4 regions of the Pseudomonas sp. Z4-20 genome follow, and region 1 is predicted to be linked to each of the others. Evidence: predicted binding sites of a transcription regulator. Region 1 holds the regulator's gene; each other region holds the start of a gene.

Region 1 (7,972 bases):
GCGGTGATGGGTATCGTGCCGGGAATGCCGCACTTTTCCTTCCTGAGCATGGCTGCCCTGGCTGCCGGTGGCGCCTACCTGTTCTGGAAGAAGCAGAACGTGCAGAAAGTCCAAGCGTTGGATGAGGTCAAGCGTCAGCAGGAACTGCTGCCGTCGCCGGCCCGCGCCATGGAAACCAAGGAACTGGGCTGGGACGATGTGACGCCGATCGACATGATCGGCCTGGAAGTCGGCTACCGCCTGATTCCATTGGTCGATCGCAATCAGGGTGGTCAACTGCTGGCGCGGATCAAGGGCGTGCGCAAGAAGCTGTCCCAGGACCTGGGCTTCCTGATGCCCACCGTGCACATCCGCGACAACCTCGACTTGGCACCCAGCGCCTATCGCCTGACGCTCATGGGCGTGATCCTGGCCGAAGCCGAGATCTACCCGGACCGCGAGCTGGCGATCAACCCGGGGCAGGTCTACGGTTCGCTCAACGGCATTACCGCCAAGGATCCGGCTTTCGGCCTGGAAGCGGTGTGGATCGAAATCAGCCAGCGAGCCCAGGCCCAGTCCCTCGGCTACACCGTGGTGGACGCCAGCACCGTGGTCGCGACTCACCTGAACCAGATTTTGTACAAGCACTCCAGCGAGCTGATCGGCCACGAGGAAGTCCAGCAATTGCTGCAAGTACTGGCCAAGGGCTCGCCGAAGCTGGCAGAAGAATTGGTGCCGGGCGTGGTTTCACTTTCGCAATTGCTCAAGGTGTTGCAAGCGCTGCTGGCCGAACAAGTCCCGGTTCGCGACATTCGCAGCATTGCCGAAGCGATCGCCAACAACGCTTCGAAGAGTCAAGATACCGCCGCCTTGGTGGCTGCGGTGCGGGTCGGCGTATCCCGCGCAATCGTCCAAAGCATTGTAGGCACTGAGTCCGAGCTGCCTGTGATCACTCTGGAGCCAAGGTTGGAACAGATATTGCTCAATAGTTTGCAGAAGGCAGGACAAGGCTCGGAAGAGGGTGTTCTGCTGGAGCCAAGCATGGCCGAGAAGCTGCAACGTTCGTTGATTGATGCGGCCCAACGGCAAGAGATGCAAGGCCAACCAGTGATCCTGCTGGTGGCCGGTCCGATTCGCGCGATGCTCTCGCGATTCGGGCGCCTCGCGGTCCCGGGGCTGCATGTGCTGGCGTACCAGGAAATACCGGACAACAAGCAAGTGACCATCGTTGCGACAGTAGGGCCCAACGGCTGAGGTAGTGGTTTATGCAAGTGAAGCGTTTTTTCGCCGCCGATATGCGTCAGGCCATGAAACTGGTTCGTGACGAACTGGGCGCTGAAGCAGCCATCATCGGTAACCGTCGTATCGCCGGCGGTGTCGAGCTGACGGCAGCTCTGGATTACAAACTGTCGGCGCTGGCCCCACGGGTTCCGAACATGGAACTCGAGGATGAGCTGCGCAAGACCCAGTCGCGCATCGCCAGCGCCCAGGCCGAACTGAGCCTGCGCAGCAGCGAAGGCGACGGCAGCGCGGGCACCAATCGCCAATTGTTCGCCGGTCAGCCATTGACTGCCGGCCTGCCGTTGACCGCTGCCGAACCGCTGATCGAGCCAGCCTTGGCCGAGCCGCGTCGTCCGGCACCGATGCAGGCAGCGCCAGCGGCGGGCGTTGACCCACGCGCCTTGGACTCGATGCGTTTCGAACTCAACAGTTTGCGCGAGCTGATGGAAGTCCAGCTCGGCTCGCTGGCCTGGAACCAACTGCAAGGCAGCCGTCCGGCCCAGGCCAACCTGTGGCGTCGCCTGCAACGCATTGGCCTGTCCGGCCCGTTGTCGCGGGACCTGCTGGCGCTGATCAATGGCATCGAAGAGCCTCGCCAGGCCTGGCGCATGTTGCTCGCCCACTTGGCGCGGATGATCGCCACGCCGGAAGTAGAGCCATTGGAAGAGGGCGGTGTCATCGCCATGGTCGGCCCAGCCGGCATGGGCAAGACCACCACCTTGGCCAAGCTCGCGGCTCGCTATGTTCTCAAGTACGGCGCTCAGAGCATCGCCCTGGTGAGCATGGACAGTTTCCGCATCGGCGCCCAGGAACAACTCAAGACCCTGGGCCGGATCCTCAATGTGTCGGTGACCCATGTGGATCCGGGCCAATCCCTGGCCCAGGCGCTGGAGCCTTTGATGCGCAAGCGCGTCGTACTGATCGACACCGCCGGCCTGCAAGCCAGCGATCCGGCCCTGCGCATGCAGCTCGAAAGCCTGGCCGGGCGTGGCATCAAGTCAAAGAATTATCTCGTGTTGGCAACCACCAGCCAGAAACAGGTTCTAACCGCCGCATACCACAGCTACAAACGCTGCGGGCTGGCCGGCTGCATCCTGACTAAGCTGGACGAAACGGCAAGCCTGGGCGAGGTGTTGAGCCTGGCAATCGGTCATGAACTACCGGTGGCCTACCTGACCGACGGGCCGCGGATCCCGGATGATTTGCATCTGCCGCGCCGTCATCAACTGGTCAGTCGTGCCGTGAGTGTGCAAATGCAGGAAGAACCCAGCGAAGAAGCCATGGCTGACATGTTCGCTGATATCTACCACAGCCCGACCAAGCAGGTCGGCTGAGGTAATCATGAATATTTTTTGTACCTACATCGATGGTCTGCCATGCATTGTTCCATATGTGAACGCGCAGCCAGTAATGTGGCCTCCGTCTAAGTAAGACAAGGTAAAGAACGAACATGGGCAGCATGCATCCCGTACAGGTGATCGCGGTGACCGGCGGCAAAGGTGGCGTCGGGAAGACTAACGTGTCAGTGAACTTGTCCCTGGCTCTGGCAGAGCTTGGCCGACGGGTCATGCTGCTGGACGCCGACCTGGGCCTGGCGAACGTCGACGTGTTGCTGGGGCTTACACCCAAGCGCACGCTGGCGGACGTGATCGAAGGTCGCTGTGAACTGCGCGACGTGCTCCTGCAGGGGCCGGGCGGGATTCGCATCGTGCCGGCGGCCTCCGGCACCCAGAGCATGGTTCACCTGACACCGGCGCAGCACGCGGGCCTGATCCAGGCTTTCAGCGACATCGGCGACAACCTCGATGTGCTGGTGATCGACACGGCCGCCGGTATCGGTGACTCGGTCGTCAGTTTCGTGCGCGCCGCCCAGGAAGTCCTGCTGGTGGTGTGCGACGAACCGACGTCCATCACCGATGCCTACGCCCTGATCAAATTGCTTAACCGCGACTATGGCATGAACCGCTTTCGCGTCCTGGCCAACATGGCCCAGAGCCCGCAGGAAGGACGCAACCTGTTCGCCAAGTTGACAAAGGTCACGGATCGCTTCCTGGACGTCGCCCTACAATACGTCGGCGCAGTGCCTTACGACGAAAGCGTACGCAAGGCCGTCCAGAAGCAACGTGCCGTTTATGAAGCCTTTCCACGTTCCAAATGCGCGCTGGCGTTCAAGGCAATCGCCCAGAAAGTCGATACCTGGCCCTTGCCGGCCAACCCACGCGGGCATCTGGAATTTTTCGTCGAGCGTCTCGTGCAACAAACAGCAGGGCCCGTGTTATGACAGCCAGCGGTTACAACCATCTCTACAAAAAATCGGCACGGGACGCCCAATACGAATTGATCGAGCGTTACGCGCCCCTGGTCAAGCGTATCGCCTATCACTTGCTGGCGCGCCTGCCGGCCAGTGTCCAGGTCGAAGACTTGATCCAGGCGGGCATGATCGGCTTGCTCGAAGTGTCGAATAAATACGACGCGAGCAAGGGCGCCAGTTTCGAGACGTATGCCGGTATCCGTATTCGCGGAGCGATGCTCGATGAAGTCCGCAAGGGCGACTGGGCACCCCGTTCGGTGCATCGCAACACCCGCATGGTCAGTGACGCGATCCGCGCTATCGAAGCTAAAACCGGACGTGACGCTAAAGATCACGAGGTTGCGGCCGAACTCCAGTTGAGTCTCGATGATTATTACGGGATTTTGAACGATACCTTGGGCAGTCGCTTGTTCAGTTTCGACGACCTGTTGCAGGACGGCGAACACGAAGGGCTGCATGAGGATAACGCGAGTGCTCACATGGAGCCGTCGCGTGACCTGGAAGATGAACGTTTCCAGAGCGCGCTGGCGGAAGCGATTGCCAATTTGCCGGAACGTGAGCGACTGGTCTTGGCGCTGTACTACGACGAAGAGCTGAACCTCAAGGAAATCGGTGAGGTCCTGGGGGTCAGCGAATCACGGGTCAGCCAGTTACACAGCCAGTGCGCGGCCCGCTTGCGGGGGCGTTTGGGGGAGTGGCGAGCGCGCTGACGGGCAGTGTGGGGACGCTGCGAGCGGGGCTGGCCCGGCATGTGTGTGCCGGGCCAGTCTCATCCGTTGTGCTCCAGACCGTTGTCGAGTGTTATGCCGGAATTGATTGAAATGGCGCGTCCAGGTGCTGGGCGCGTTTAAGACTGCTTGGAGGTCGAATTGGACAAGAACATGAAAATCCTCATCGTTGATGACTTCTCAACGATGCGGCGGATCATAAAAAACCTGTTGCGTGACCTCGGGTTCACCAACACGGTCGAGGCCGACGATGGCATCACTGCCATTCCCGTCCTCAACAGCGGGAGCATCGACTTTCTGGTGACTGACTGGAACATGCCTGGCATGACCGGTATCGACTTGCTGCGCCACGTGCGCGCCGACGAAAAACTCAAGCACCTTCCGGTGCTGATGGTGACTGCCGAAGCCAAGCGCGAGCAGATCATCGAAGCGGCCCAGGCCGGTGTAAACGGCTATGTGGTCAAACCCTTCACGGCCCAGGCGTTGAAAGAGAAGATCGAAAAAATCTTCGAACGCATCGGTTAACGGCGCCACGGGGGAGCTATGGACAACGAATCTTCAATGGGCGATTTCGAATCGACCCTGAAAAAACATGCCCGCGAACTGGTCGACAGCCTTGAAAAGGGCCGCTTCGGTGATGCGGTTCAAATGATTCATGAGCTCAACCAGACCCGTGACCGAGGTCTGTACCAGGAAGTCGGCAAGCTCACCCGTGAACTGCACAGTGCGATCGTCAATTTCCAGATCGACCCGAACATGCCACAGGCCGAGGAAGTCTCGCAGATCACCGACGCCACCGAGCGCCTGGGTTATGTGGTCAAGCTGACCGAGGCCGCGGCCAACCGCACCATGGACCTGGTGGAAAGCGCAACCCCCCTGGTCAACGGCCTGAGTGATGAAGCCCAGGCGTTGAGCACCGATTGGGGTCGGTTCATGCGTCGCGAAGTCGGCGCCGAAGAGTTTCGCGAGCTGGCCCGTCGGGTCGACGGTTTCCTGACGCGCAGCAGCACCGAGAACCGTGCCGTGGCGAGCAACCTCAACGACATTCTGTTGGCCCAGGATTACCAGGACCTGACCGGTCAGGTAATCAAGCGCGTGACCCAACTGGTCACCGAAGTGGAAAGCAATTTGCTCAAGCTGGTGTTGATGGCCAGCCAAGTCGACCGCTTTGCGGGCATCGAACACGACCGTGAAGCGATGCTTGCTGAAAAAGATCCACAAAAACATCTCTCTCAGGGTGAAGGTCCGCAGATTCATGCCGATAAAAGAGAAGACGTTGTGTCCGGTCAGGACGATGTGGACGATTTGCTGTCCAGCCTTGGATTTTGAGTTTTAGCCCTATTTTAGGAGCAGCCATTAATGAGCTTCGGCGCCGATGAAGAGATCCTTCAGGATTTCCTGGTTGAGGCCGGCGAGATTCTAGAGCAACTTTCCGAACAACTGGTCGAGCTGGAAAGCCGACCTGATGATGCGGACCTGCTCAATGCAATTTTTCGCGGTTTCCACACTGTAAAAGGAGGCGCCGGCTTCCTCCAGCTCAACGAGCTGGTGGAGTGCTGCCACATTGCCGAGAACGTGTTCGACATCCTGCGCAAGGGTGAGCGTCGCGTTGATTCGGAACTGATGGACGTGGTGCTCGAAGCGCTGGATGCGGTCAATAGCATGTTCAGCGAAGTGCGTGAGCGCTCGCCGGTCACCGCTGCCACCCCTGAGTTGCTCGCCGCGCTGGCACGCCTGGCCGAGCCGCAATCGGCTGACGAAGCCGCGCCTGCCGAACCTGTGGCTCAAGAGCCGGTTGCCGAGGCATCGGGTGACATCACCGATCATGAATTCGAATCGCTGCTGGACTCGCTGAGCGCCGTCAAGGCCCAGGCTGAGGCTCCGGCCGCGCCTGCTGCGCAAGCCACCGGCGCAGCTGCCAGCGATGAAATTACCGACGACGAGTTCGAGTCGCTGCTCGACCAGCTTCACGGCAAGGGTCAGTTTGCTGCCGATGCCGTCGCAGCCCCGGCGACCCCGGCCCCGGCCGCGCCAAAGGCGGCTGGCGATAATTCCGACATTACCGATGATGAATTCGAGGCGTTGCTCGATCAACTGCATGGCAAGGGAACCTTTGCCGTCGATGCGCTGGATTCGGCCATCGCTTCCGCGCCGACCCCGGCCAAGCCAGCCGCCGCGGCAGCTGGCAGCGACCTGATCAGCGATCACGAATTTGAATCACTGCTCGACGAGTTGCACGGCAAGGGCAAGTTCAGCGAAGTCGGTACGGCCTCTGCTGCGCCGGCGGCTACCGCTGCGGCTGTCGCCAAGGCCGCGCCAAAACCGGCCGCCAAGGCACCCGAGCCCAAGGCCGAGACACCCAAGCCCGCCGCTGCTGCACCGGCGCCTGCCCGTGCGCCGGCTGCACCGCCCGCCGAAAAACCGGCCAGCGAAGCCGAGACTACCGTTCGGGTCGACACCGCGCGCCTGGACGAGATCATGAACATGGTCGGCGAATTGGTGCTGGTGCGTAACCGCCTGGTGCGCCTGGGCCTCAACAGCCAGGACGAAGCCATGTCCAAGGCCGTGTCGAACCTCGACGTGGTCACGGCCGACTTGCAGACCGCGGTCATGAAGACCCGGATGCAGCCGATCAAGAAAGTCTTCGGGCGCTTCCCGCGCCTGGTTCGAGACCTGGCTCGCCAGCTCAAGAAAGAAATCAACCTGGAACTGGTGGGTGAAGAGACCGACCTCGACAAGAACCTTGTCGAGGCCCTGGCCGACCCGCTGGTCCACTTGGTGCGCAACGCGGTCGACCACGGCATCGAGTCGCCGGAAGAACGCGAGGCCTCCGGAAAGGTTCGCGGCGGCAAGGTGATCCTGGCTGCCGAGCAGGAGGGTGACCACATCCTGTTGTCGATCTCCGACGACGGCAAGGGCATGGACCCGAATGTGTTGCGCGCCATCGCCGTGAAACGCGGCGTGATGGACAAGGACGCGGCCGATCGCCTGAGCGAATCCGAGTGCTACAACCTGATCTTCGCCCCGGGCTTCTCGACCAAGACCGAGATTTCCGACGTGTCGGGTCGTGGCGTGGGCATGGACGTGGTGAAGACCAAGATTTCCCAGCTCAACGGCTCGATCAACATCTACTCGACCAAGGGCCAGGGCTCCAAGATCGTCATCAAGGTCCCGTTGACCCTGGCGATCATGCCGACCCTGATGGTGATGCTGGGCAACCAGGCCTTCGCCTTCCCGCTGGTCAACGTCAACGAGATTTTCCACCTCGACCTGTCGCGCACCAACGTGGTGGACGGCCAGGAAGTGGTCATCGTCCGGGACAAGGCGCTGCCGCTGTTCTACCTCAAGCGCTGGTTGGTCAGCTCCGCCGCTCATGTCGAGCAGGGCGAAGGCCATGTGGTGATCCTTTCGGTGGGCACCCAGCGGATCGGCTTCGTTGTCGATCAGTTGGTTGGCCAGGAAGAAGTGGTCATCAAGCCATTGGGCAAGATGCTCCAGGGCACACCGGGCATGTCCGGCGCCACCATCACCGGCGACGGCCGCATCGCGTTGATTCTCGATGTGCCTAGCATGCTCAAGCGCTACGCCGCTCGGCGTATTTGATTCTGGAGGGGCATGGCCCAGCGCCGCGCCTTGTCTAACGGAGTGTTTATGGTAGTTAAAGTCCTGGTGG
Region 2 (7,972 bases), 1.3 Mb from region 1:
AGTGGCTGGCGACCGACAAAAAAGTCATTCCGGAAATGGCGAACAACGCCGACCGCGACTATTTCCAGTATCACCGCAGCCACGAGGACCGACGCGTACGCATCGGTGAAGTGATCAAGAGTCGGTCCACCGAAGACTTGATCATTCCTGTCTCTCGACGCTTGAACAATCCCGACGGCTCCTTTGCCGGGGTGATGCTCGGGACGGTCAAGGTCAGCTATTTTGTTGACTATTACGGTGATTTCAAGATCGACGATAAAGGCGCGCTGGTCCTGGCCATGCGCAGCGGAACGATCCTGGTGCGCCGACCCTTCGTTGCATCGGTGATCGGCAAGAGCCTGGTCAACAGCGTGATCTTCCGGGAGCACTTGCCCACGTCCAACCAGGGCGTTGCCGAAGCCAGGGCCGTCGTCGACGACACCGAACGCCTGTATGGTTTTCGAGCCCTGACCACTTATCCGCTGGTGGTGGAGGCCGGGCTGTCCCGTGAATCAATCATCGCGCCCTGGCGTCGGGACCTGCTCAAGACCGGCCTGGTGCTGGTTTTCCTCATCGCGATACTCGTGGGTTTCGGCCTTATCGTGCTGAGCCAGTTGCGCTATCGCATGACCATGGAAAAGCAGATCCGCGGCGCCCACCAGGCCATGCGGGACATGGCGCTGACCGACAGCCTGACCGGACTGGGCAATCGTCGGCGGCTGGACATCGCGCTGGCCGATGAGCTGCGCCTGGCCAAGCGCCAGGGTTCTTCCCTGGCGCTGATCATGCTCGACGTCGACTATTTCAAACGCTTCAACGACCGCAACGGCCATGCGGCTGGCGACGACTGCCTGAGGGCGATCGCTGGCGCAATCGGGGAGACGATCAAGCGGCCGGGCGATCTGGCGGTGCGCTACGGCGGCGAAGAGTTCACCGTGTTGCTTCCCAATACCGACAACACCGGTGCGGCCAAGGTCGCGCAGCAGATCCTCGAAGCCGTCAGGGCCCTGGACATCGAACACGGCGACCATCCCCTGGGAATCGTGACCATCAGCGCCGGCATCACCACCTGTCAGCCCAATAGCGAGGACGCGACGCCCGCCATGTTGATCAAGGCCGCGGACGCGTTTTTGTACCTGGCGAAGAACACCGGGCGCAATCGTTGGTGCAGTGCCGACGCATCGCAAGGCTGATGCGGTCGGATTGACCGCATATCGGTTCATTACGCCCTGCGTAGGCTTGCGCAGGTGCCGACCGGCCGCCACGCGGCTACAATGCGCGCTTCGACCGTGACCAGCCTGACTAAAAAACATGTCCTTGCCTAAACATCATCTGGAATTGCTCAGCCCCGCCCGCGACGTGACCATCGCCCGCGAGGCCATCCTGCATGGCGCCGATGCCGTGTACATCGGTGGCCCGAGTTTTGGCGCGCGTCACAACGCCTGCAACGAGGTGAGCGATATCGCCGGGCTGGTGGAGTTCGCCCATCGCTACCACGCCCGGGTGTTCACCACGATCAACACCATCCTGCACGACAACGAGCTGGAGCCGGCCCGCCAGCTGATCCACCAGTTGTACGATGCGGGCGTCGATGCGTTGATCGTCCAGGACCTGGGGGTGATGGAGCTGGACATTCCGCCGATCGAGCTGCACGCCAGTACCCAGACCGACATTCGCACCCTCGCCCGGGCGAAATTCCTCGACCAGGCCGGTTTCTCCCAGTTGGTCTTGGCTCGCGAGCTGAACCTGCAGGAAATCCGCGCCATCGCCGACGAGACCGACGCGGCCATCGAGTTCTTTATCCACGGTGCGCTGTGCGTGGCGTTCTCCGGCCAGTGCAACATCTCCCACGCGCAAAACGGGCGCAGCGCCAACCGTGGCGATTGCTCCCAAGCCTGTCGCCTGCCCTACACCTTGAAGGATGACCAGGGCCGGGTGGTCGCCTACGAAAAACACCTGCTGTCGATGAAAGACAACAACCAGAGCGCCAACATCCGCGCCCTGGTCGAGGCCGGCGTGCGTTCTTTCAAGATCGAAGGACGCTACAAGGACATGGGCTATGTGAAGAACATCACCGCCTACTATCGCCAGCGCCTGGACGACGTGCTCGAAGACCGCCCGGACCTGGCCCGCGCCTCCAGCGGCCGCACCGCGCATTTCTTCGTGCCGGACCCGGACAAGACCTTCCACCGTGGCAGCACCGACTATTTCGTCAGCGAACGCAAGATCGACATCGGCGCCTTCGATTCGCCGACCTTCACCGGCGTGCCGGTGGGCGTGGTGGAAAAAGTCGGCAAGCGCGACCTGCAAGTGGTGACTTTCGATCCGTTGTCCAACGGCGACGGGCTCAACGTACTGGTCAAGCGTGAAGTCGTCGGTTTCCGCGCCAACATCGCTGAGCCCAAGGGCGAGTTTCTCGATGAGGACGGCAAGCAGCGCTACCGCTACCGCGTCGAGCCCAACGAGATGCCGACTGGCATGCATCAGTTGCGCCCCAACCATCCGCTCAATCGCAACCTCGACCACAACTGGCAGCAGGCGCTGCTCAAGACGTCCGCCGAGCGCCGCGTGGGCCTGGCCTGGGTCGCTCGGCTGGGCGAAGAGCGTCTGGAGCTGACCGCCACCAGCGAAGAAGGTATCCGCGCCAGCGTTGCCCTCGACGGTCCCTTCGGCCTGGCGAACAAACCAGAGCAGGCCCTGGAGCAACTGCAAGACCTGCTTGGCCAACTAGGCACCACCGAATACCACGCCACGTCGATCAAGCTGGATGCGCCCCAGGCGTACTTCATCCCCAACTCCCAGCTCAAGGCGTTGCGTCGCGAGGTCATCGAAGCCCTGACCGCGGCGCGCGTCGCCGCCCATCCACGGGGCGGGCGCAAGGCAGAAACCACCCCGCCGCCGGTGTACCCGGAGTCGCACCTGTCGTTCCTGACCAACGTCTACAACCAGAAGGCCCGCGACTTCTACCACCGCCACGGCGTCAAGCTGATCGACGCGGCGTTCGAGGCCCACGAGGAAACCGGCGAAGTGCCGGTGATGATCACCAAGCATTGCCTGCGCTTCTCGTTCAACCTCTGCCCCAAACAGGCCAAGGGCGTCACCGGCGTGCGCACCAAGGTCGCGCCGATGCAGCTGATCCACGGTGATGAAGTGCTGACGCTGAAATTCGACTGCAAGCCCTGCGAGATGCACGTGGTCGGCAAGATCAAGGGGCATATCCTTGACCTGCCGTTGCCCGGCAGTACGGCGCAGCCGGTGGTTGGCTACATCAGCGCGGAAGATCTGCTCAAGACGATTCCTCGCGGAACGCATTGAGTCCGGGCGCACGCTGGACGTCATTCCCCAGGGGGAATGGCGTCTACATTCATTTGTGGCGAGGGGATTTATCCCCGCTGGGCTGCGCAGCAGTCCTATCGCAGTGGACTCAATTTTCCTGGCACACCGAGTTGTCTGGTTTGAGGGCCGCTTCGCAGCCCAACGGGGATAAATCCCCTCGCCACCGGATTTGCACCAGCAATGACAAACTGGATCGACCGCCTCCCATCCCGCTTCCGAGGTAAGCCTGCCGAGGCATAGGCCGACGAGGCCCAGGGCCCCTACCATGACGGCACGCGGAGGTACGCCATGCTGACCCACCCTTCCATCGTTCTACTGTTGCGTCGTCATCATCTGTTCAGCCAATTGCCGGAACGGGTTTTCGAAGACGTGTGCAACCTGGCCGTACTCAAGCGGCTGCCTTGCAACAGCACGCTGATGCATCAGGGCGACCCACGGGATGGTCAGGTGGTGTTGCAAGTGTCGAAGCGGCTGGTGGCTTCGAAGCTGGGCATCCAGCCGGAGACCTTTTCACGGATTCTGCATCGGTTGGTGGATGGTGGGTTGATTGTCATGGAGCGACGTAACATTCGCATCCTGGCTGAGGATGAACGGGTGGATTACCAGCAATAACGGGGCAGCCCGCCCTTAGAGGTCTAGACCCATGCCAACAGATGACCACCCAAGAACAATTGGTCGATCCAGAATCCCTGGTGCAGCAACACAATGAACCAGAACACCACTTGGAACGACACCTTGCGGGTCTTGTGGCGGAACATCTGCTGGGCGAGCAGCGCGCCGGGCCAGCCGCCTGCCAGTTCCACGGCATGCAGCACGTTCTCCGGCGTGCGCCAGGCGTCGAAGCGAGCCTTGCGCTTGTCGTTCCAGTACAACGAAAATGCCACCGCACTGACGATGCCATAAGCGACCATCGGCACCCACGATTCGCCTTGCAGCCCAAGCAAGAGCGAGCCGGACAATGGCAAGGCGCAGAGCAACGCAAACACAGCCAGTTTCAATCGCAGGTTCTGCACGGGCCCGCCGGCTTGACGCGCGGCGCGCCTGCTTGAATCGTTCATGGTTTGACCGATGTCCAGTCCACCCAGCCAAATTGCCAAGTCGCCAGGATCAACAGGCCGAACGCGATCCGATACCAAGCGAACACCGCGTAGCTGTGGCTGGCGATGAAGCGCAGCAACCCCTTGACCGCGATCATGGCAAAGATAAACGCCGTGACGAAGCCAATGGCGAACACCGGGAAGTCCGCCGGGACGAACAGTTCGCGGTATTTGTAGCCCGAATAAACCGCGGCACCGACCATGGTCGGCATCGCCAGGAAGAACGAAAACTCGGTGGCCGTCTTGCGCGACAGGCCGAACAGCAGGCCGCCGATGATGGTCGCTCCGGAGCGGGAGGTGCCGGGAACCATTGCGATACACTGGGCCAGGCCGACCTTCAGGGCATCCTTCCACGTCATGTCGTCCACGGTTTCGGCGTGCACGCGGTGTTGGCGTTTCTCGGCCCAGAGCATCACGAAACCACCCAGCACCAGCGCCGCGGCGACGGTGATCGGATTGAACAGGTAATGGTGGATCCAGTCGGCAAGCAGTACGCCGAGTATCACGGCGGGGAAAAACGCGATCAGCAGGTTGACGGTAAACCGGCGGGCGCTGGGCTGGGTCGGCAAGCCCAGCACCACCTCGAAGATCTTGCGCCGGAATTCCCAGACCACCGCGAGGATCGCCCCGAGCTGGATGATGATATTGAACGCCATCGAACGCTCGCCACCGAACTCCAGCAAGTCAGCGACCACGATCTGGTGCCCCGTGCTGGAAATCGGCAAGAACTCCGTCAGGCCCTCGACCACGCCAAGAATCAGTGCCGAAAAGGCAGTCCACAAATCCATTCATCCCCCAAAAAAGACCCGTTCGTTCAGGCCTTATCAATATTCAAGCGGTACGCAGGTGCACGCAGCGGCTGCACGATAACCGCGACCTTTCAAAAAAAACCAATGAAAAATCAGAACGGGCTCAGGTTTTGCGCTGCGGGGCCGAAATCCTATCAGACAAGCCCTGATAACGCTGCCGCGTCATGACCCAGGTCAACCACGGGCAGGTACCGAGCGTTAAAGTGCCATCGTCGTTTATGACAAAAATAAGAAAACCGGAGTGACAGCGTATGAATAGCTTGCGCAATGTATCGATCAGCCGACGCTTGTGGCTCATCCTGATCGTGTCCATCGTGATGTTGTTCACGCTGGGCGCGTTCATGCTCAAGCAGATCCACACGGATCTGTATCAGGCCAAGTATGAGAAAACCGAGCATGTGGTCCAGACCGCCAGTGGCGTGCTGAGCTATTACCATGGGCTGGAAACCGCCGGCACCCTGACCCGCGAGGCGGCGCAGAAGCAAGCCCTGAGCACGGTGCGCGGCCTGCGTTATGACCAGACTGACTATTTTTGGATCAACGATCTGACGCCGGTCATGGTCATGCACCCGACCAACCCGAAACTCGAAGGCCAGAACCTCTCGGCGATCCGTGACCCGAACGGTTATGCGCTGTTTAACGAGATGGTCGCCATCGCCAAGGCCAAGGGCGCCGGCATGATCAACTACCTCTGGCCGAAACCGGGAGCCGAAGCACCCGTCGGCAAGACCTCCTACGTCAAGCTGTTCGAGCCCTGGGGCTGGATCATCGGCTCGGGTGTGTACGTGGATGACGTGCAGGCCGAGTTCCAATCCCAGATGATCAAGGCCTCCTTGATCGGCTTGGCGATCACGCTGATCATGAGCCTGTTCTTGACCTTGATCGTGCGCAGCATCGTCCGTCCGCTACAGGAAACCGTAAACGCCATGGCCAACATCGCCAGCGGCGAGAGCGACCTGACCCGCACCCTCGATACAAATGGCCAGGATGAGGTCACCCAACTGGCGCGGCACTTCAACGCCTTTACCGCCAAGTTGCGCCAAGTGGTGAGCCAGTTGCAGGTCTCGGCCAGTGAATTGGGCCAGTCGTCCAGCGAATTGGGCAACGACGCCGCGCAAGCCCAGCAGCGCAGCCAACAACAGTCGCAACAAATGGAACTGGTGGCGACCGCCATCAACGAAGTGACCTACGGCGTGCAGGACGTGGCGAAAAACGCCGAACACGCCGCCAGCGAAATGCGCGACGCCGAATCCCAGGCCCAGCAAGGCCAGATCAATATCGATGGCAGCTTGCAGCAGATCGACCGCCTCTCCCAGACCATCGACCAGGCCGTGGAAGTGATCCGCACCCTGGCCAGCGAAAGTACCCAGATCGGCAGCGTGCTGGAAGTGATCCGCTCGATTGCCGAGCAGACCAACCTGTTGGCGCTCAACGCGGCCATCGAAGCCGCTCGCGCCGGTGAACAGGGCCGCGGGTTTGCCGTGGTGGCCGATGAAGTGCGCCTGCTGGCCCAGCGCACACAAAAATCCACCGCCGAAATCCAGGCCATGATCGAGCGTCTGCAAAATCACTCCGAAGCCGCCGTGAAAGTCATCAGTGACAGCAGCCGCGCCTCGCAACTGACCATCGAGCAGGCCGGCCTGGCAGGCGCGAGCCTTAACGCCATCGGCCAGGCCCTGCGCAACCTCAACAGCCTGAACGCCTCTATCGCCAGTGCCACCCTGCAACAGGCCCACGTCGTGGAAGACATCAACCAGAACGTCACCCAGGCCGCTGGCCTGTCCCACAGCACCGCGGTGGCGGCGGAACAGTCGAGCCTGGCCAGCGCGCGCCTCAAAGGGCTGAGCGAACAGCTCAACGGGCTGCTCAAGCAGTTTCGGGTCTAAGAGTAGTCAGCGCGCCTATAGGGGCTGATGCTCACTGGACACTGTTGTGATTCACCGTGGCGAGGGAGCTTGCTCCCGCTTGACCGGGCTGGCGCTCCAAAGGGCCGCTACGCAGCCCAGCGGGAGCAAGCTCCCTCGCCACGCCAACCCACATTGGTATTGGAGCTGCCCGCGTCATTACGTTTACAATCCCCGCCCTTTCCGACTTCCCCAAGGAACAACCATGTCCGGGCTTGAACTGTTTGCCGCAGCCCTCGGCGTGATCGCTGTCTGGTTGACCGTCAAGCAGAATCCCTGGTGCTGGCCGATCGGCTTGGTCATGGTGCTGCTGTACAGCTGGATTTTCTTCGAGGTGAAGTTGTACTCCGACATGCTGCTGCAAGGGGTCTACGCCGTGCTGCAACTGTACGGCTGGTGGCAGTGGACCCGCGCTGGCGGCCACCATCACGGGCGGCAGGTGACGCGCCTCGGCGGGCCCTCGGTGTTGCTGGGCCTGGCCATCGGGGCGGCGGGCAGCTTGCTGCTGGGAGGCGCCATGGCGCACTGGACCGATGCCGCCCAACCCTGGCTCGACGCGGCGCTCACCGGTTTCAGCCTGGTCGCCCAATGGTGGATGGCGCACAAACGCGTGCAGTGCTGGCCGCTGTGGATCGTCCTGGATGTGATTTTTGTTGGCCTGTTCATCTACAAAGGCCTGCACCTTACCGCCGCGCTCTATGCCCTGTTCACCCTGCTGGCCGTGCAAGGCTGGCGGGAGTGGCGCGCCGACCCGGCACTGCGCACATGAAAGTGGTGGTGCTGACCGGCCCGGAATCCAGCGGCAAGAGTTGGTTGGCGGGGCAGCTGGAGGCGCACTTCGGTGGCG
Region 3 (7,972 bases), 840 kb from region 1:
GGTCCAGGCCTTGCATCGCGATCTGGTAACCCTCGTTGGCCAACACTTGCTCGGCCGGAATGATGCCTTCCTTGAGAATGCGTTGCCCGTGGTAGATATCGGCCAGGAACATGTTCAGGGCCTGGACACGCTGGATGCAGCCGCGCTCGACCATCTGCCATTCGCTGGCCTTGATGCTGCGGGGAATGATGTCGAACGGGATCAGGCGCTCGGTGCCCTGCTCGTCGCCATAGAGCGTGAACGTAATGCCCGCCCGATGGAACAGCAGGTCGGCTTCGCGCCGGCGTTGCTCCAACAGCTCCAGCGGCGTGTCCGCCAGCCAGCGCGAGAAAGCTTGGTAATGCGGGCGGCAATCACCCTTTGCGTCATACATTTCGTTGAAAAAAGCGTGGGGCATAGCCAACTCCCAGCCGTGTCGTACACGGCATTTCTTATTACGTCGTCATTCCACCAAGTCTGGCCTTGCCTTGTTTTTATGAGCCCTGTTTCTCTGAACACCTCGTTAGGCATGGGTCTCTGATTCAGGCCTTTGCGTCTGGATGACGTGCGCCCCCTTGTATTTACGTCTCGAAGACCTCGTTGGTTCGTTCTACCGGAGCCGAAGCAAAGGCTGTGCCTAAGTCCCATGGATTGAAACAATGCTGGAAAAAACGTCGCAGGACGATGAAAAAGCGAAATTTATTTTCAATTTCGCGACGCAAGCGCGTTTGAGGCCTGAGACCTTTTTTTCGAATTGCCGCGACTTGGCGACAAACGGGTCGAATCGGTGCAACGAGACGGGACGGCAACATTAAATGCCCTGAAAAGGGGAAATTTATACCCATTCACTGTAGGCAAGTTTTATCTGTGGCGAGAAGAAGAAATCCCTGGAGCTGTTTAACCCGCAGGCGGTGCTGGCATTTCGGTGGGATAAACCGGCGCTGCTCGTGACAGCGAACTAAAGAAAGTGACCCGCGAAAAAAATGCCCGGCCTTTGAAGTCCGGGCATTTTCGTTGGTACCTTCTGATCAGAACGTCACGATTAAAACGTCACGCTGGCGCTCAACCTGGCGGTACGCGGCTCGCCGACGTTGACCATCAACTGGCTGCCGGTGGACGACGGGTAGTACTGCTTGTCGAACAGGTTGTCGACGTTCAGCTGCAACGAGGTCTTGTGCCCGAACACCGGCGATTCCCAGCGCAGGAAGGCGTCGGCAACGGTGTAGCTGCTGAGCCAGAAATCGTTGGCGGCATTGGCGGCCCGCTCGCCGACGTAACGCGCGCCGGCACCGGCATGCCAGGCGCCAAATTCGGCGGGCACGTTCAGGTGATGGGACAGGTACAGGCTGGCGGTGTGTTTGGGGGCGTCGGGCAGGCGGTGACCTTCGTTCCTTGGGTCATCCAGAATCTCGGTGTGGGTATAGGCGTAGGTGCCGATCAGGTCCCAACGGTCGGCGAGGCGACCGGTGATGTCGAGTTCCAGGCCCTGGGAGCCGACTTTGCCGGCGGCCTCGGAGACATCGTCAACGGTGGTCACGACGTTCTTTTTGACGATATCGAACAAGGCAAGATTGATGTTCAAGCCCGGCAGCGGATCGTATTTTGCGCCGATCTCGTAGCTGCGACCTTCTTCCGGTTTGAAGGTTGCAAGGTTTTTATCGACGGTATCGTTCGGCTTGAACGAGCGGCTGTAGTTGCCATAGAACGATAGCTCCTCGGTAGCTTTATAAACGAGGCCCAGGAACGGCACAAACGCATCGCCGTTGTCGTCGCGAACTGTTACAGGCTTAATCGACCCCTGTTTGCTGAACTGATCGTAATGCTGATAGCGCCCCCCAAGCACTAGAATCCAACGATCATCCAAGTGCCAGTTGTCCTTCAGATACACCGAACTGGAGGTCAGTTTGTTGCTCAAGTTGCTTTGCACAGCATTGACTCTGCTCGGCTCTCCCAATCCACCGTACACCGGTGCCGCGGGGTCAAAGCCTGCTTGGAAAGCTCCACGAAAGGTCTTGCCACGAAACTGATCGGAGACCTGGTTATCAACGCCGATCAACAGGTCATGACGCTGGCCGAACAGTTCCTGTTTGCCAATGAAATCCCAACTGGCGTAGCGGGTTTCATCGTCATAATGCGCGCCATTGGCGGCACGCTGAAGGACATTGCCGGACATACGCGGCTGCGCAAGCGAAAGACTGTATCGGTCATTGTTCCAGCCATAAGTCACGCGGGTTTTCCAGGCATCGCTCAGCTCATATTCGAACCGCGCGGTAGCCGTCTCACGAATCCCCACACTTTTGGCCCAAGGTTCATCCATGCGCTTGTCATAGTCGATGTCGGCCGGATGCCCATCGGTGAATATCGTCCCGCGGTCAAACGGATTGGAATATTCGTTGTACTCATAACTCAAATTCAACGAAGCTCGCTCGCCGGTCCAGGCCAAAGACGGTGCCACCAGGGTGCTTTCGTTGACCCCGTAGTTGCGCCAGTAATCCTCATGGCCGCGCTCGGCGACCAGGCGATAGGCCAAGCCGGTGTCGCCCAGCGGCCCGGTGGTGTCCAGGGCCATGGTGCCGCCGCCTTCGCTGTAGGCGGAACCGCTCAATGTTGTGCTCTGAACGTATTCGGGCTTCTTGCTGATGACGTTGATCAACCCGCCGGGCTCCAGCGCGCCGTAGAGCATCGACGCCGGGCCCTTGAGCACTTCGACCCGCTCGGTGGTGGCGCTGAAGTTGTGGCCCAGGTTCGAGCGCACACCGTCGCGCAAAATCGAGCCGTCGTCATTGGTGCCGAACCCGCGCTTGACCAGCGAGTCCCGGGAGTTGCCCAGGGTGTTGCCCTGGCTGACGCCGCTGACGAACTTCATTGCCTCATCCAGCGAGCGTACCTGGTAATCGGCCAGCGTTTGCTGGGTCACCACGTTGATTGACTGCGCCTCCTCCTTGATCGGTACATCGCTCTTGCTCGCCGTGCTGGCTTGCGATGCCGTGTAGCCTTCGTCCTGAATGATCCGACTGCCTTGCACATCCGTGGTGGGCAGTTCGAGAGCGTCCTGCGCCCTCAAGGGGCTGGCCATGAAACAGCAGGACAGCGCGGGTAAAACACATTTGACGAGGGCATTGCGGTAAACGAGAGGGGTGGAACGATTCAAGACGCTGCACTCTGGAGGGAGGGAATGTGAATGAGAGTGAATATACTTTGAGAATTATTCCCAGTAAACACTTTCGCCTCAAGGTCACCCCATACAAACAAGGGCGCCGGATCACTCCGGCGCCCTTGTTTGTTGTTCCCCCATTCAGTGGCGGGCTTGCGACCGGTCAGTGGTCGATGGCGGCACCGGCCCCTCTCGGTACGCGGATGTCCTCGACCAGGTGCTGGATGTGCTCCGGTGGCGGCGCGGTGAAGCGTGACACCACCACCGCAGCCAGGAAGTTGAGGAGCATCCCCAAGGTGCCGATGCCTTCAGGGGAAACACCCAGCCACCAATGCTCAGCGGTGTTCATCGTCGGGTTGATGAACTTGAAGTAGACGATGTAGGTAAATGTGAAGGTCAGCCCGACGATCATCCCGGCGATGGCGCCTTCGCGGTTCATACGTTTGGAGAAGATCCCCATGACAATGACCGGGAAGAAGGAAGACGCCGCCAACCCGAAGGCGAACGCAACCACCTGTGCAACGAATGCCGGGGGATAGATGCCGAATAATCCGGCAATCAACACCGCCACGCCGGCGGCAATACGTGCCGCGAGCAACTCTTGCTTTTCGTTGATCCTGGGCATGATGTTGCTTTTGAGCAGGTCATGGGAAATCGAGGTGGAGATCACCAGCAACAGCCCCGCTGCCGTCGAAAGCGCCGCCGCCAGGCCACCGGCGGCGATCAATGCGATCACCCACCCCGGCAGACCGGCAATCTCAGGGTTGGCCAAGACCATGATGTCGTTGTCGACATACAGTTCGTTGGCCACCGGCGAGACCTGGTTCTTGAGCAATCGCTGCTCATGTGCGCCGCGCTCGCCGGTAAAACTCGGCGCGCCAACCAAAGCCGCCCCCGGGCCGTATTGGATGATGCCGTCGTTGTTCTTGTCCGCCCACGCAATCAGTCCGGAATTTTCCCAGGCCTTGAACCAGCTCGGCGCGGTGGAGTAACTGATATTGGGGATGGACGTCAGCAGATTGGTGCGAGCAAAGGCCGCGACGGCCGGTGCGGTGGTGTAGAGAATGGCAATGAACAGCAATGCGTAGCCCGCCGACTTGCGCGCATCCCGTACGGTGGGCGTGGTAAAGAAACGCACGATCACATGGGGCAAGCCCGCAGTCCCGACCATCAGCGCCATGGTGATGAAAAACACGTCGGTGGTCGATTTGGTGCCGTCGGTATAGGCGGTGAATCCCAACTCGGCGCCCAGGCCATTCAGCCGTTCGATCACGCTCTGCCCCGAGCCGGTCACTTCGCTGATGAAGCCCAACTGCGGTATCGGATTACCGGTGATCATTATCGAGATATAAATGGCCGGCACCATGTAGGCAAAGATCATCACGCAATACTGCGCCACCTGGGTATAGGTGATGCCTTTCATGCCGCCCAACACCGAATAAAAGAACACGATGGCCATGCCGATCATCACGCCGGTGTTGATATCCACTTCCAGGTAACGGGAAAAGACAATGCCCACACCGCGCATCTGCCCCGCCACGTAAGTAAAGGAAATGAAAATCACGCAGATCACCGCCACCACCCGCGCCGTCTGCGAGTAATAACGCGCACCGACGAACTCGGGCACGGTGAACTTGCCGAATTTGCGCAGGTACGGCGCCAGGCACATCGCAAGCAGCACGTAGCCGCCCGTCCATCCCATCAGGTAGACCGAACCGTCATAGCCGGCAAAAGCGATGATCCCCGCCATGGAAATGAACGAGGCGGCCGACATCCAGTCGGCGCCCGTGGCCATGCCGTTGAGTACGGGATGTACGCCTTTACTGGCAATGTAGTATTCACTGGTGGAGCCGGCCCGCGTCCAGATTGCAATGCCAATGTAGAGGGCAAATGAGGCGCCGACGAACAGGTAGATCAGGGTTTGGGTATCCATGCTCATCGGCCTCAGTCTTCGTGAACGTCATATTTGCGATCGAGCTGATTCATCTTCCAGACATAGAAGAAAATCTCGACCACAAAGACATAAATGGACCCTTGCTGGGCAAACCAGAACCCCAAGGGCGTACCAAAGAAGCTGATGGTATTGAGTACATCAACCAGCAAAATGCCGAAGCCGAACGACACCAAGAACCAGATGGCTAGCAGCACCAGCATCCAGCGTAGGTTTTCCGTCCAGTAGGCACGCGCAGCCTGTTGCTTTTCAGTGGACATGGAGGGGCCTCCCGTTTTGTTTTTATTGTTTTCCCTTTCAAACCGTAGCAGTCGCTGGGCAAGGCGCTAGTACGACTTTCGTCTAATCCACTGCTACTGGTATTGACATCCCTGTCCCATCGCCTGCAAAGCCCATGAACAGCAGAATTACCGAAGTGATATCAAATAGCCCAAATGTACTAAAGCTTTGGCGCTATCGGTCGAATGTATGCCATCGAATCTTTTTTTTCCCTGGAGCAGTGATGCAGACGTTAAAGGCCTTGTACGAGTCTATCGAAATGCAGTTTTTCGATACCCTCACGAAAAAGCTTTCAAGCCTTTTCCTGCTGGTGCTGGTCAGTGGTCTGCTGTATTGGGTGGCCCTCAGTGCACGCGCCGACATTGTCCTGCAGTTGCGCACCGCTCAACTGGATGGCGCTTTGCTGGGACAAATCGAAGATCGGCTCGACAGCCTCACCCATGCCCTGCTCTTCGGCGCGTTCCTGACGCTGGGCATGATCAGTTTCATGGTCTGGTACTTCCGCCACCTCATCGTTCGTCCGGTTATCACCATGACCAAGGCCCTGGAAGAGATCGCCAATGGCGAGGGCGATTTGTCCAAGGACCTGCCGCTGGTGACCCACGACGAGATCCGCACCCTGGCCGCGACTTGCAACCGCTTCCTGGCCAAGCAGCGCGAGATCATCAGTAACGTCCAGGCATTGACTGTGCACATCGCCGTCGAGTCGGCCCGCTCGCTTAAGAACATCAGCGACTCCAGCGACAGCGCTACCCACCAGGCACGCTTCGCCAAGGAAGTGATGGACCAGAGCAACACCGCCGTGGGCCGTATCGAAGAGGTCTCGCGCCAGACCCAGGGTATTTCAGGGACCACCGCGCAGAACCTGAGCATGGCCCGTGATTCCTACGCCGAGCTGCTGGAAGTGACCGGCAACATCAGCGAGATTTCCACCAGCCTCGGCGAATTCGCTACGCTGGTGGACGCCTTGAACCAGCGCTCCTCGAGCATCAAGTCGATTGTCGGCCTGATCCAGCAGATCTCCGCCCAGACCAACCTGTTGGCCCTCAACGCCGCCATTGAAGCGGCGCGAGCCGGGGAAAGCGGCCGTGGTTTCGCCGTGGTGGCCGATGAAGTGCGCACCTTGGCGCAGAACGTCAGCCGCGCCACCGACGACATTTCGCGCAACATCGACGCGATGCTCCAGGAAGTCAGCTCGACCCACCAGCAGACCACCCAGATCAGCCACAGCGCCCGGGAAACCCAGAAAGTCGTGGAGCGCGCGTCTGGTCATTTCGAAAGCATGATCGTCGACTTCGAATCCACCAACGGCAAGCTCGCCGACATCGCCGACCACATCCAGCAGTTTGCCGACACCAACACCGGCATCAACGAACGGGTCACCCAAATCCACGCCGATAGCCAGTCCATCGACCAGCGTATGCAGCAATCGGCGACGGCTACTCGCGACCTGTCCGGCGTTGCTGAAAAGGTCCAGACCTTGTTGGGTCGCTTCGTGCTCGGCCATGGCAAGCTGGACGCCGCCATCACCCGCGCCAGCCAATGCCGCGACACGCTTCAGGTGCGTCTGCAGGCGTTGCAAGACGAGGGCCTCAACCTGTTCGATCAGAGTTACAAACTGGTTCCGGGCACCGATCCCAAGCAATACCTGACCAGCTACACCGAGCGCTTTGCCCGGGCCTGCCAAGAGGAATGCGACAAGCTCACCCGCAGCACGCCGGGCGGCAAGGTCTCGTTCATTGTCGATACGAAGGGCTATTGCCCGGTCAACAACAGCTGGGTTTCCAAGCCCCCGACCGGCGACCGCACGGTGGACTTGCCGGTGTGCCGCAACAAGCGGATCTTCAACGACCCGATCGGCCTGCGCGCGGCGGGCAACGTCCAGCGCTTCCTGCTCCAGACCTACCTGCGCGACACTGGGGAAATCATGACCGAGATCGACGTACCCTTCTTCTTCGGCGGCCGCCACTGGGGTAACTTGCGGGTGGGCTTCGATGCGGCGGTGTTGTTGGCGGACTGATTCATAAAGCAATCAAGCCAGACAACTGCCCCGTGGCGAGGGAGCTTGCTCCCGCTCGGCTGCGCAGCAGTCGCAAAACCGGCCGATGCGGTCGGCCTGAAGAAACGCTGGGGCCTGCTTCGCACGCCAGCGGGAGCAAGCTCCCTCGCCACAGGGGATTTGTGGCGTATGCAAACCTTGAGAACCCCAGAAACAACTGTGGGAGCTTGCTAGCTCCCACAGGATTTACCTCAACTCAACAACACTTGGGCCCACCCTTGCCACCGTAACGGGCCTCCTGGCGTTCGCGGAAGAACGCCTCGTAGTCCATCAGCGGTTTATCCGGGTGCTTGGTTTGCATGTGCTCGACGTAGTTGTCGTAGTCGGGCATGCCGACCATCAGGCGCGCGGCCTGACCGAGGTATTTACCGAGGCGACTCAAGTCATTGAACATCGTTGCAATCCTCGATCAAGCGTCCGGCAGGGCCTGGAATGGCGCTTCTTTGTCCGTGCGTTCTTTCGTGCCCCAGGCGGCGATGCCGACCTTGAGCGCGTAGAACAGGATGCTGAAGACCACGAACAGGAACAACACCGTCAGCGTTGCGTTGGT
Region 4 (7,972 bases), 1.2 Mb from region 1:
CCTGAGGAATACGCACCGCCGCAGGAGTTGCTGTCGACTGACCAGTACACCCACGAGAACCGTTGGCATGCACTGAACGACGGCTTCATCCGGGCAGTGGTCGACCCGCAACAGAACGCCTTGGCGTATGCCTTGGCCACCTCGCGTCACGGCAAGGCCGAGCCGATCGAATGGCTGCGGGTCGAACGTGTTCGTCACGCCCTGAAGGTCGGCCCGGAGGGGCTTAACAACGCCGAGCGACTGGCGCTGTTGAGTGATCCGGTGGCCTTGTCCCGTCTGCATGAGCAGGTCTGGAGCGAGGCGCATCCCGAGTGGTTGGCGGCGTGGCGTGAGTCGGTGAAGGCCGATCCCCATGCACCGTTGCTGCCGCTTCAGCCGGTGAGCGTACAGCCTCAACTGGCTTGATCGCCTGATACGCAAAAAGCCCCGCTTCTGGAAGGAAGCGGGGCTTTTTGTTGGGCTAAGGATTTGCGCCTGAGACTTGCCGCACTCTAAATGACTAGGTTTATTGTACAACTGGAGTGACACCGACAGCTGGACTGAGGAAATCAATGTGAAAGCCGCTGGAGCCATCCCCAATAGCTAAATGGATACCCCTAACCCCTTCATTCATTTGAGAGTTCACCTTGTAGTCTAAAAAGGGAACTATTTCATCGTTGACGCCAATTGCAAACTCGGTAAGTTCCAGGCCCCTAGCCCCGGCAGCTGACTCCAAGATTTCGATATGTTCGCCGTCTTCGGTTTGTAGGTAAGTGCGGGTTGGGTTTTCTTAGTATGGTTAATATTCTAGAGATCTTGTTATCGATTATCCGTTGGGTGAACAAGGGTGCTTGTATTAATGCAGGTCTGTTTAAAATGTGGAATGGCTGTTTTTTGAATTTTTAGAACTGATTATCTTGTAGTTTTTATTTTTGCGGTCTGATGGTTATTTGTGTAGGAAGTGTCTGTAATGACTTTCTGAAAATTTATGGAACGGCGCTCGAGTGTTGTCTGGTTGATCTAGCGTTGATAGGTTTGGTTGCCGTCGTTTGAATTTTTTAATTGAAGGGGAAGGAAATGACAGGTACGAAAAAATATTTGTCTGATACAGCTCTTCAGCAAGCGCTGTCCGTTATAGATCTGACAGAAATACGCGCACCCGTTCACGCAGTTCGCCTAATGGTTGACGAAATCGTCGAGGGATTAGTTCTTAACGGCTGGCCTCGGGCACGTCTTCAGACTGGCCCGCGTATCGTATCTGCTGAAGAAAATTATGGACTGCTGGGCTACGACCCGACAGAGATCACCTTGGGCAGTGAGCACACACGCTGGGTGAGCGAGCATTCACTGTTGCGTACACAAACCACCAGTCAGATTCCCGTCGCCCTCCAACGTGCTGCTCAAGAGCGCAAACCGGGAGAAATGGTTTTGCTCGCCGCCCCAGGCATCACATTTCGACGCGACAGCCGGGATAGATGGCATTGTGCCGAACCGCACCAAATGGATATTTGGGTATTGGGGGATCCGGCGCTTTCGGATCGGGAGCATCTGTTGCGTCTGGTCGGTGATATTCTCGGAACCGCCGTTCCCGATAAGCCTTGGGTCTACAGCGATAGCCCGCATCACTACACCGAGGGCGGGATCGAAGTGAATGTAACTAACGATGGCACCGATGTTGAAGTACTTGAATGTGGTGTTATTGCCACTTCGTTGTTGCGGCGATTGGGAATCGATCCTCAGTGTCATGGAGGCCTGGCTTTGGGAATGGGTCTAGATCGGTTGACCATGCTACGAAAGGGAATACCAGATATCCGTCTGTTGCGTGACCCTAACGAACGGGTACAAGCACAAATGCAAGACCTGCGCCCTTGGAGTGCCGTCTCTCGCTTACCTTCGATTTCTCGAGATATCTCGGTGGCGGTGTCGCCTGGGTTGAGTGAGGAGGTGTTGACCGAAAAGATGTTGCAGGCGGCTGGCGACTGTTCTGGCTGGATTGAGGAAATGCAGGTCAAAGGACGTTGGGTTTCGTCAGAGTTGCCGCCTCAAGCTATCGAGAGACTCGGTCTGTTGGACGATCAGGAGAATGTTCTATTGCGCGTGGTACTGCGTGATTGTTCCCGATCAATAACAACCGCCGAGGCCAATGCTTTGTATGAAAAAATTCAGTTGGCACTACATGAGGGCGTTCCGGGAGCGGGATACCGAATGGATTTGACGGTGCGTTAATTCATTCGTCGATTGCGCTGGTTTTCGTCTTATAGATAATCAAAAACCCCGTTTTGAAGAAAACGGGGCCTTGTGCGGTGTCGGTCAGTGTTGTGGATTGACGTTATCCAGCATCCGGTTTGTCAGCAAACCGCTCAGCTCGATCAGTTGCAAGATGCCAAGCGCAACTTGGCGCCGGGAGCCTTCAAGGTCGAATGCAAGGTCGTTGATCATGGCATCGGCTGAGGCCAGGGTTTCGCTGAGGTTGGCCAGCAGGCTTTCGGTGTCGATGCCGTCGACGACGGTGAAGAGCGGGTCTGACGGTTGTTTGTTCCTGGGTTTGTTCTGTTCGGGTTTCAGGTAGTAATCGAGCGCGCGGTCGGTGGCTTCCTGGAGTTTCTTGGGATCGGTTTCTGGTTCTGGTGGGTTGGGTGTGACCTTGTACATGGTTGTCGCTCCTAGGGTTATGGAGCCGCCAGATATCGCTGCTAAACGAGGAGGGTGGCGACTGTACGCGGGTTAGCAGACCGGGACCCTAGAACCCGGCAGACCCGAAGGTCTCCCACGCACAACCGCCATGACATAGATGCGCAGGCGCTGAAGCCTGCTCACGCATGTGGAGAGCGTACGTCTAGGATTGTCCAGGCTGCTAAACCCGATCGCTGAACTGACAGCGACCCGCAAACGTTAGAGCCCAGAGTCAAGGCGCACAAGCCGGCGGATTCTGGCGTAGTTGTAGGCAATGGCGCAAGACGTCGTAGCCTTGGGATGACGGATTGTGGGACGTGGGTGTTTTTGTGTGTGTATCCGTTATTTAGGTAACGGCTGCTTAGGGTTTCGCTCTTACAGCGACTCACTTTTATGAAGCGTAAAAGTAAGCAAAACGCTTTTGCCCCACCACTTGGCACCTCGCCTAGGCTCGGTGTGCCCTCACTCCGGCATTGCTCCGTGGGCCCGCCGCGAAGGGCCATCCATGGCCCAGCGCGGCTATCCCGGCATCCATGCCGGGATGCCCACTGCGCAATGCCTGCGTTCGGCCAGCGTGGTTAACGGGGCGCCGAGATCAACGTCCGCCGCGAGGCGGCCTGAAAGCCGACCTGTCTCTAGGTGACCGCGTTCATCCTGTCGGAATGGGTTTGTTCGCGAACAGCCTGCACATTCGACAATTTGCGTAGATGGCGGCATTAACCCTGTGGCGAGGGAGCTTGCTCCCGCTGGGTTGCGGAGCAGCCCCAAAACCATTCTCCAAGGTGTATCTGGAAAAAAGCAGGGTGGTTTTTTACGACTGCTGCGCAGCCGAGCGGGAGCAAGCTCCCTCGCCACGGGTTTGTTGTTTGCTTAGGAAAATGGTTTTCCATGTGGGAAGCGAAGGCCAGCTCATAGCCCCACCGCCATCGCGAGCAAGCTCGGGTCCCACATGGAAACGCGGTCACCAAAGAAACAGGTCGGCTATAAGGCCGCCTCGTGGTGGACGTTGATCTCGGCGCCCCGTTAACCACGCTGGCCGAACGCAGGTATTGCGCAGTGGGCACCTCGGCATGGATGCCGAGGTAGCCGCGCTGGCCCATGGATGGGCCTTCGCGGTGGGCCCACGGAGCAATGCCGGAGTGAGGGCCCACCGAGCCTAAGCGAGGTGCCAAGTGGTGGGGCAGAGGCGCTTTGGTTACTTTCGCGCCTTTCGAAAGTGACTCGCCGTAAGGGCGAAACCCTAAGTAGCCATTACCTAGATAACGGATATACACCCAACATCAACACCCGAATCAAACCCGAAACCGCCCCACCAACGTCTGCAAATGAACCCCCAACCGCGCCAGCTCAGCACTGGAAGCAGCAGTCTCCTCACTGGACGACGCCGTCTGCTCCGACACATCACGCACATTCAGCACGCTACGGTTGATCTCTTCAGCCACGGCGCTTTGCTGCTCAGCCGCCGCAGCGATCTGCTGGTTCATCGACTGAATCGCCGAAACCGTGCGAGTGATGTTCTCCAACGAACCACCGGCGCGGCGGGTCAGTTCGACGCTACTGTCGGTCAGGCTGCGGCTGTTTTCCATGATGGTCGCGACTTGTTCGGTACCGTTTTGCAGGCCGACGATCAATTCTTCGATTTCTTCGGTGGACTTCTGCGTGCGCTGGGCCAGGCTGCGGACCTCATCGGCTACCACGGCGAAGCCTCGTCCGGCTTCACCGGCACGGGCGGCTTCAATGGCGGCGTTGAGGGCCAGCAGGTTGGTTTGCTGGGCCACGGACTTGATCACGTCCAGGACGCTGCCGATCTTGTCGCTTTCGCGCTTCAAATCGCCCATGGCGGTGGTGGAGTTACCGACTTCCCGCGCCAGGCGTTCGATCTGGGCGATGGCTTCGCCGACGACTTTGTCGCCTTCGCGGGCCTGTTGGTCGGCGGCGACGGCGGCTTCGGAGGCTTCCTCGGCGTTGCGCGCCACTTCCTGCACCGTGGCGGTCATTTCATGCATGGCGGTGGCGACCTGATCGGTCTCGATCTTTTGGCTGTTGACCCCGGCACTGGTCTGTTCGGTCACCGCCGAGAGCTGTTCAGCGGCGCTGGCGATCTGGGTGACGCCTTCACCGATACCGCCGATCAACTGCCGCAAGCCTACGGTCATGCGTTGCATGGCACGTTGCAGTTGGCCGAGTTCGTCGCGGCGTTCGGAGGTGAGGTTGTGGGTCAGGTCGCCCGCGGCGACGCGTTCTGCCACCTTCAGGGTCTCATCCAGCGGGCCTACGATCTGACGGGTAATCAGCAGGGCGGCGATTACGCCGAACAGCAGGGCCAGCGCGGCCGCCACTATCAGCAGCATCTTGGCTTGGGCGACGTCGTGGTCGCGCACGGCTGTCTGTGACACGGTCAGCTTCTGGCTGGAATCGATCAGCACTTGGCCTTGCTCAGCCATGCGCTGCTGCGCGGCGGCGTTATCGATCTGCGAGTCACGGAACTGGGCGACTGCGGCGCGGTAGAGATTGAACGAGTCGTTGGCCTGTTGAAGGCTATCGGCATGCTCTTCAGGCAACTGGGCTGGCAAGCGTGCCAGTAGTTTCAGGGCATCGGTGATTGCATCGATGGCCGGCTGCTGGGCTTCGTTTTTGCCGCTGTAGGTGTAGCCGCGAACCTGATAACGGGCCTGTTGGATCGCTTTGCTCAGGGCCACCACGCTGTTGAATTGGGTGACGTCGCCGCCTTGCAACAGCGCTTTTTCCACCTCGGCGACGCGAGCCACGGCGCTATCGGCGCTGGCGCCCAGCTTGCTGCGGGCGTCTTCGCGGTTGACGGTGGCGCTGGTCATTTGGGCGAAGGCGCTTTTATATTCGGCAACGGCAGCCAGTTGTGTGTCGATCAGCGCCACATCAGCCGGCTGCTCAATCGAATCACGAGCAGTTTTCAGCCCGGCTTCTAGCCTGCCAAGCAGATCGTTGACCTGTTGCGGCCCTTTCTCGCCTCGCGTGGTGTTGTAGTCGATGCTGGCCAGGTTCAAGTCTTTGCTCAAGTCGTTGAGACTGGCAATGAACCCCAGCTTGTCACCCCGGCTGATGACATTGCCCAGGCCGGACCAACCGGTGAACGCGATCATCAAGGTAAGGAACAGCACCAGGCCGAAGCCTGCACCGAGTTTGCGATTAACGCTTACATTTCCCAGACCCTGGGCAAGCCACCGGAACATGCTGATACTCCCTTGGAGCGTTGAATTGGTTTTATGGGGACTGTATCGGCGACTTTGGCGGGATCTGTAGAAAATAGACGCGGTGGGTCTTTTCGTGGCGAGGGAGCTTGCTCCCGCTTGGTCGCGAAGCGGCCACCTGGGGGCCAAGGATTTACGACTGCTTCGCAGCCGAGCGGGAGCAAGCTCCCTCGCCACAGGAGAGCAACTAGCTCGTTAGAACAGCCGTGCAAGCAGGGCTGTAACGGCGGTCTCGACCCGCAGGATCCGCTCGCCGAGCTGCACCGGCTGTAGACCGGCCTTGCCCAGCAGGTCGATCTCGTAGGGAATCCAGCCGCCTTCCGGGCCGATGGCCAAGGTCACTGGTCCTGTCAGCGCGCGCGGGCAGGGCGGGTGATTGCCGGGATGGCCGACCAGCCCGAGGGTACCGTCCGCGATGGCCGGCAGCCGGTCCTCGACGAAGGGTTTGAAGCGTTTTTCGATGATGATTTCAGGCAATACGCTGTCCCGGGCCTGCTCCAGCCCCAGGACCAGCTGCTCGCGAATGGCTTCTGGTTCCAGGAACGGCGTCTGCCAGAAACTCTTTTCCACGCGATAGCTGTTGACCAGGATCACCCGCGGCACACCCATGGTCGCAACGGTCTGGAACACTCGCCGGAGCATTTTCGGACGCGGCAGGGCGAGCACCAGGGTCAACGGTAATTTGGCGGGCGGCGTCTGGTCGAGGGTCACTTGCAGTTCGGCTTCGCGAGCCTCCAGGCGCAGCACCTGGGCCGAGCCCATCAGCCCGCCGATGCGCCCGACCCGCAGGCTGTCGCCGACAGCGCTGCGGTGGACTTCCTGCATGTGGGTCAACCGGCGATCGCTCAGGATGACCCGGTCCGGCCCGATGAAATCGGCCTCTTCGAGCAGCAGCAGGTTCACGCTTGGGTTGCTGGCGGCTGGTCGTTGTGGTCGTCCACGGGCTGGACTTCGGGTTCTTCTTCCCGGCGCTTGCGCACCAGGCCGCCGAACAGGATGCCGATCTCGAACAGCAGCCACATCGGCACGGCCAGCAAGGTCTGGGAGAAGATGTCCGGCGGGGTCAGGATCATGCCGACCACGAAGCAACCGATGATCACGTAGGGACGGATCTTCTTCAGGTACGCAACGTCCACCACGCCGATCCACACCAGCAACACCACCGCTACCGGGATTTCAAACGCCACGCCAAAGGCGAAGAACAGCGTCATGACAAAATCCAGGTAGCTGGTGATGTCGGTCATCATCTCGACGCCCGCCGGGGTGGCGGCGGCGAAGAACTTGAAGATCAATGGGAACACGAAGAAATAGGCGAAGGCCATGCCGGTGTAGAACAGCAGGATGCTCGACACCAGCAGCGGCACGGCGATGCGTTTCTCATGCTTGTACAGGCCCGGCGCGATGAACCCCCAGATCTGATGCAGGATCACCGGGATCGCCAGGAACAGCGAGACCATCATCGTCAGCTTCAGCGGCGTCAGGAACGGTGATGACACGTCGGTGGCGATCATCGTCGCGCCTACCGGCAAATACTCGCGCAGCGGCGTGGAGACGAAGGTGTAGATCTGCTGGGTGAAGGCAAACAGCCCGGCGAAGATGACGAAAACCGCCGCGACGCAACGCAGCAGGCGGGTGCGCAACTCGGTGAGGTGCGATACCAGCGGCATCGGCTGGTCGTTTTCAGGGATATCGCTCATGGGGCTCGCGGCGGCAAAGTAGGATCGTGGGGAGTCGCAGTCGTCGTGGTCGCCGGTTCAACCGGTTTTGCCGGTTCAGCGGCCACTGGCGCAGCTTCGACAGCCGGTGCCTGGGGAGCAATGGTCGGCTCGGCGACGGGCTGGACCGGCGTCGGTTCCTGCTGGGTCGGTGTGAAGATCTTCCGCGCTTCCTGCTCCAGCGAGAGGATGTGTTCATTGTGCAGTTGCCGACGAATGTCGTCGGCACCGATTTCACGCTCAACTTCCTGTTTGATCGCATTGAAGCTGCGCTTCAGGCGCCCGATCCAGAGACCGGCGGTGCGCGCAGCACCCGGCAGGCGCTCGGGGCCCAGTACCAGCAGGGCGACGAGGCCGACGAGCAGCAGTTCAGTGAAG

What was found. The regulator FliA, encoded in region 1, starts transcription of late flagellar genes. The targets are predictions, from matches to a motif close to CTAAAGTTTNNNNNNNNNNNGCCGNTAA.
Region 2: J3P82_RS12265 (methyl-accepting chemotaxis protein) is a predicted target of FliA. The motif match lies at 5,324-5,351, and genes of this name have one in related genera.
Region 3: J3P82_RS14390 (methyl-accepting chemotaxis protein) is a predicted target of FliA. The motif match lies at 5,524-5,551, and genes of this name have one in related genera.
Region 4: J3P82_RS24005 (methyl-accepting chemotaxis protein) is a predicted target of FliA. The motif match lies at 5,904-5,931, and genes of this name have one in related genera.

The regions. Positions count from the first base shown of each region.
Region 1 covers NZ_CP071641.1:4,020,041-4,028,012, reverse strand. The annotation lists gene flhA (flagellar biosynthesis protein FlhA) at 1-1,233, shown strand, start outside; gene flhF (flagellar biosynthesis protein FlhF) at 1,245-2,594, shown strand; gene fleN (flagellar synthesis regulator FleN) at 2,711-3,541, shown strand; gene fliA (RNA polymerase sigma factor FliA) at 3,538-4,281, shown strand; gene J3P82_RS18315 (chemotaxis response regulator CheY) at 4,453-4,824, shown strand; gene J3P82_RS18310 (protein phosphatase CheZ) at 4,843-5,628, shown strand; gene J3P82_RS18305 (chemotaxis protein CheA) at 5,659-7,902, shown strand; gene J3P82_RS18300 (protein-glutamate methylesterase/protein-glutamine glutaminase) at 7,951-7,972, shown strand, end outside.
Region 2 covers NZ_CP071641.1:2,680,993-2,688,964, reverse strand. The annotation lists gene J3P82_RS12290 (sensor domain-containing diguanylate cyclase) at 1-1,172, shown strand, start outside; gene J3P82_RS12285 (peptidase U32 family protein) at 1,291-3,294, shown strand; gene J3P82_RS12280 (helix-turn-helix domain-containing protein) at 3,604-3,927, shown strand; gene J3P82_RS12275 (DUF1294 domain-containing protein) at 3,951-4,373, opposite strand; gene J3P82_RS12270 (undecaprenyl-diphosphate phosphatase) at 4,370-5,200, opposite strand; gene J3P82_RS12265 (methyl-accepting chemotaxis protein) at 5,473-7,107, shown strand; gene pnuC (nicotinamide riboside transporter PnuC) at 7,331-7,894, shown strand; gene J3P82_RS12255 (AAA family ATPase) at 7,891-7,972, shown strand, end outside.
Region 3 covers NZ_CP071641.1:3,177,438-3,185,409, forward strand. The annotation lists gene J3P82_RS14370 (circularly permuted type 2 ATP-grasp protein) at 1-397, opposite strand, end outside; gene J3P82_RS14375 (TonB-dependent siderophore receptor) at 1,022-3,055, opposite strand; gene J3P82_RS14380 (sodium:solute symporter family protein) at 3,297-5,066, opposite strand; gene J3P82_RS14385 (DUF4212 domain-containing protein) at 5,078-5,344, opposite strand; gene J3P82_RS14390 (methyl-accepting chemotaxis protein) at 5,587-7,383, shown strand; gene J3P82_RS14395 (YbdD/YjiX family protein) at 7,619-7,816, opposite strand; gene J3P82_RS14400 (carbon starvation CstA family protein) at 7,832-7,972, opposite strand, start outside.
Region 4 covers NZ_CP071641.1:5,261,493-5,269,464, reverse strand. The annotation lists gene mdoH (glucans biosynthesis glucosyltransferase MdoH) at 1-405, shown strand, start outside; gene J3P82_RS24015 (hypothetical protein) at 1,057-2,205, shown strand; gene J3P82_RS24010 (DUF6124 family protein) at 2,290-2,631, opposite strand; gene J3P82_RS24005 (methyl-accepting chemotaxis protein) at 3,945-5,861, opposite strand; gene J3P82_RS24000 (16S rRNA (uracil(1498)-N(3))-methyltransferase) at 6,075-6,782, opposite strand; gene tatC (twin-arginine translocase subunit TatC) at 6,779-7,576, opposite strand; gene tatB (Sec-independent protein translocase protein TatB) at 7,573-7,972, opposite strand, start outside.